DNA from 2 places in the Gluconacetobacter brunescens genome. Region 1 is predicted to be linked to the other one. Evidence: predicted binding sites of a transcription regulator. Region 1 holds the regulator's gene; the other holds the start of a gene.
What was found. Region 1 encodes LexA, which represses DNA repair genes until DNA is damaged. Its sites were predicted from a motif close to TGTTCTANNTANGTTC; they were not measured.
Positions count from the first base shown of each region.

Region 2: the regulator LexA is predicted to act here: its motif matches at 970-985, upstream of ACMAUO_RS18510 (ImuA family protein).

Region 1 is NZ_JBLHEN010000001.1:437,922-440,121, forward strand. It holds gene ACMAUO_RS01855 (RcnB family protein) at 1-299, shown strand, start outside; gene ACMAUO_RS01860 (O-methyltransferase) at 351-974, shown strand; gene lexA (transcriptional repressor LexA) at 1,002-1,748, opposite strand; gene ACMAUO_RS01870 (molybdopterin molybdotransferase MoeA) at 1,889-2,200, opposite strand, start outside.
Region 2 is NZ_JBLHEN010000003.1:83,721-85,920, forward strand. It holds gene ACMAUO_RS18500 (SOS response-associated peptidase) at 1-196, opposite strand, end outside; gene ACMAUO_RS18505 (hypothetical protein) at 235-645, opposite strand; gene ACMAUO_RS18510 (ImuA family protein) at 1,033-1,794, shown strand; gene ACMAUO_RS18515 (Y-family DNA polymerase) at 1,709-2,200, shown strand, end outside.

The DNA of each region.
Region 1 (2,200 bases):
GCGGGCCCGGCTATAACCGTGGCGGTCCGCAGTACGGCGGCGGCGGCGGTGGCCGGGTCTGGAGACGTGGGGACCGCTATGACGGCCCGCGTTCGGGCATGTGGCAGGTGCAGGATTGGCGGCGTTATCGCGGCCTCTACGCCCCGCCGCCGGGATATTACTGGGTCCAGTACGGGAACCAGTTCCTGCTGGCGGCGCTGGCGACGGGCATTATCGCCAATGTGATCGCCAATTCCTACGGGGCCGGGGGTTACGGTCCCGGCTACGGGGCAGGGCCCATGGGGCCGGCTCCTTATTGACGCAGACAGGACCTGCCGCCTCGTGCGGCAGGTCCTGGCGGATCAGGGAACCTGACGATGGATGACAGGATTTCCGCGGTTCTCGACCTCTATCATGCCCGGATGCGCGAGGAACGCAGCCAGCCCCGAATGGAGGCGCCCGGCGGCCGCGATGGCGGGCAGGACCAGCGCATGCGGGCCATAGGGCCCGAGACCGGGCAATTGATGAACATCGTCGCCCGCAGTCTGGATAGCCCGACCATTCTCGAACTCGGCACCTCCTTCGGCTATTCTGGCATCTGGCTGGCCGAGGCCGCCCGCGCGACCGGCGGCAGGCTGATCACGATGGAACTGCACGATTACAAATCCGCTTATGCCCGGCAGATGGCCGAACAGGCCGGGCTGGCCGAATGGATCGATTTCCGGGTCGGGGATGCCGTGCGGATGATCGGGGAGATGTCCGGAAAGGTCGATTTCGTCTTTGTCGATCTGTGGAAGGATCTTTACGTGCCGTGTCTCGAGGCGTTCTACCCGCGCCTCAATTCTGGTGCGATCATCGTCGCCGACAACATGATCCGGCCGGGAACGGAGGACGTGAAACGCTACGGTCGCGCGATTCGCGCCCTGCCGGGGATGTCCAGCGTTCTGCTGCCCGTTGGAACGGGGATCGAGGTCAGCCGCTTCGAAGTCGGTTGAAGTCCCGGAGGGCTTTTGACGCCGTTGTCAGTAACGGCGCAGCAACCCGACCAGAGACCCCTGGATGCGCACGCGGTCGGACGGCACGATACGTGATTCATAGCGCGCGTTGGCGGGCTCCAGGGCGATGGTGCTGCCGCGCCGGCGGAGCCGTTTCAGCGTAACTTCCTGATCGTCGATCAGCGCGACCACGATCTGTCCATTATCGGCTGTATCTCCCCGGCGGATGATGACGGTGTCGCCATCGAGAATTCCGGCTTCGATCATCGAATCGCCGGCGACTTCCAGCGTGTAGTGGTCGCCACGGCCCAGCAGGTTCAGCGGTACCGAGACCTGAGCCCCGGTCTCGCGCAATGCCTCGATCGGCTGGCCGGCGGCGATACGGCCATAGAAAGGCAGGCTGACCGCCTCGGCATCGGTCGCGATGGGTGCGCCTGCCAGCCGGCCGGCGAAATCGCCTTTGATGACGTTGGGCACGAAGGCATGATCGACCGGGTCCGGCGCGGGCATGGTCGCCACGGCGGCGCCGGCAGGCTCCTGCGGCGTGGCGGGCGAGGCCATTTCCGGCAGGCGCAGCACCTCCAGCGCCCGGGCGCGGTGATGGCGGCGTTGCAGGAAACCCCGTTCCTCCAGCGCCGAAATCAGCCGGTGGATGCCGGATTTCGATCGCAGGTTCAGCGCATCCTTCATTTCGTCGAAGGAGGGGGAGAACCCCGTCTGTTTCAGGTGCCGGTCGATGAACAGCAGCAGTTCATGTTGCTTGCGCGTCAGCATTGGCACCCCGTGACCCAGTCGTTCCGTCAGTCGGCCAATCCGTTGTCAACAGAAGGGAACAAACAGGAAACCGCCTTGTTGTGTTCTATATTGGTTCCCCCTCCGGCCGTCAATATCATTGCGGTTATCGAAACGGGCGGTCAGATCGAGAGCGTGTCCAGCCTGATGATCCGGCAGGGCGCGCCTGCGCGTGCGGGGGGCGCGTGAGGCGGGCGCATGATCAGGGCTTCGCTGCGGGCCAGGATATGCAGCATCGCCGAATCCTGGCGGTTGAAGGCCGTCGCGATCAGGTTGCCATCGGGAGCGCGGGAGAGCGTGGCGCGCAGATAATCGGCCCTTCGGTCGTTCTCCGGCAGGTCGCCGCCCAGAATCGCCAGATCCTCCGGCAGGCGCGGCTCCGCGTGCCCGGCCAGCGTGCGGATTGCCGGCAGGGCGAAGATCAGGCCGCAGAC
Region 2 (2,200 bases), on a different contig from region 1:
GATAGCGGGGCGGCGTCGGCATCCCCCAGCGCGCCATCACCAGTTCGCGCCCGTCCGCCGAATTGCGGACGATCGGCGCCATCATGTTGGGATAGACACCAGGCAATGGTGGCAGATTACCGGTGCGGTCGACCATGACCTTCGCGAGGTCGCGGATCGCCTGCTGGTTGGTGGTCATCGAAAACAGATTGCACACGGGTCGCTCTTTCTCCTCCCTTGTCTCGCTCGTGATGGCTATGCCCGCGAAATCCAGCCAACGAAGCTCAGCCAAAGGCCTAACAGAAGCACGATCGCGGCGGCGATCAGCAGCAGCGGGGGCGTTTCCACGACCGCGGCCGTCATGGCGGCGCCGAGGCTCGGCACGACCATGAGCGTCGCGCCCTTGAGCGTGATGACAATGCCGATCAGAGAGATCGCAATCGCGCTCGGGCTCTCCCACCGAAGATGCAGCGCGATGATGGCGAGGCCCGCCATCAGGGTGAACGCGCCGGTGGCCAGCACCAGCGGGCCGTTCTGCATGAAGACCGGCAGCAGCATGGGCAATGTGCTCAGGCGGGCGAACAACGCCACAGCGAGAACGACGAGATAGGGCCCGATGATACGGGCCAGGGTTTGCGTCCGAACCGCGGGAAGATCGTCGGGCATGGGTATCTCCGTACATGCGGTAGTGGCAGGAACGCATGGAGCGAAGGCACAGAACACATTATTTTTAGCGAAGTTGCGCCATCCTGACTGGCCCCTGGTGGGCGGGGACTCGGGCGGACGGCCGATCCCCGCTCTCGTGCCATGCATGACGGCCTGGCTTTGCGCCGCGTTCAAGCCGTCGAGAGGGGCTGCTCTCATGATGCGGATGTAACCCCCTGTCGTGCAATGGAATCACGCCGTCGCCGCCACGATGTCGATCCCGGCCTCTCCACCTGTGGCGACCCCAGCACGTCCGATGCGGCGTTGACTCTTGGGTAGGGTCAGGAACAGATAGGGAACAAACTGCCCGACCGCCGGTTGGGAGCCCGTCCCGGAAACCGATCGACCATGTCCACGCCCCTATCCCGTCCCCCGCTGGAGGCGCTGCGGGACCAGATCCGCCGCCTCGAAGGATCGGCCACCCGCCGGCGGGCCGTGCTGCCCTTTGGCATCCGTGACATCGATCGCCGCCTGCCGGGTGGCGGGCTGGCGCTCGGCGCCCTGCACGAGGTGGCAGGCGGCGGGAACGACGCCCTCAACAGCGCGGCCGCCGGGCAGTTTGCCGCCGGCATCGCCGCACGCACCAGGGGCAAGGTACTGTGGATCGTCACCCGCCAGGATCTGTTCGCCCCCGCCCTGAAACAGGTCGGACTGGGTGGAAGCCGGGTGATTTATGTCGAGGCTGGGGCAGATCAGGATGTCCTGGCCTGCTTCGAAGAGGGGCTGCGGCATGGCGGTCTGGGCGCCGTCGTAGCCGAGGTCGCGCGCCTGTCGATGACCGCCTCCCGTCGGCTGCAACTGGCAGCCGAAACGTCTGGCGCGCTGGGGATCGCCGTTCGCCGCTGGCGACGGCAGACCGAAGCGGCTGATTTCGGCCAGCCGACCGCCAGTGTCACGCGCTGGCGGATTTCGGTCCTGCCGTCCGAATCCCTGCCGGTGCCCGGCGTCGGACGGGCGCGCTGGCTGCTGGAACTGATCCGGGCGCGGGCCGGGGAATCCGCCGATTTTGAAGTGGAGGCTTGCGATGGCAAGGGTCGTCTCTCTCTTCCTGCCGCTGTGGCCGACGGACCGGATCAGGAAAAGGCTGGGCGCCGACGCACCCGCGCCTGAGGCGCCGCTGGCGCTGGTCGGCCGCGAGGGACGACGCCGCGTCGTGCTGTCGGTCGGCCTCGCCGCCCGCAAGGCGGGCGTGCGCCCTGGCACACCGGTCGCCAAGGCGCAGGCGCTTTACCCCGATCTGATCGTCATGGATGCCGATCAGGAGGGCGACCGGACCGGGCTGGAGAAGCTGGCGCTGTGGTTCCAGCAGCGGATCGCCCCCCTGGTGGCGGTGGATGCGCCGGACGGTCTGGTGCTGGATACCACTGGCACCGATCATCTGCATGGCGGCGAGCCGGCCATGCTGGCGGAGATGGTGCGGCGGCTGCGAGAAGCCGGCATCACCGCCAAGGCTGTGGTCGCCGACACGCTGGGCGCGGCCCATGCGCTGGCGCGTTATGGACGCGCGCGTACCCTG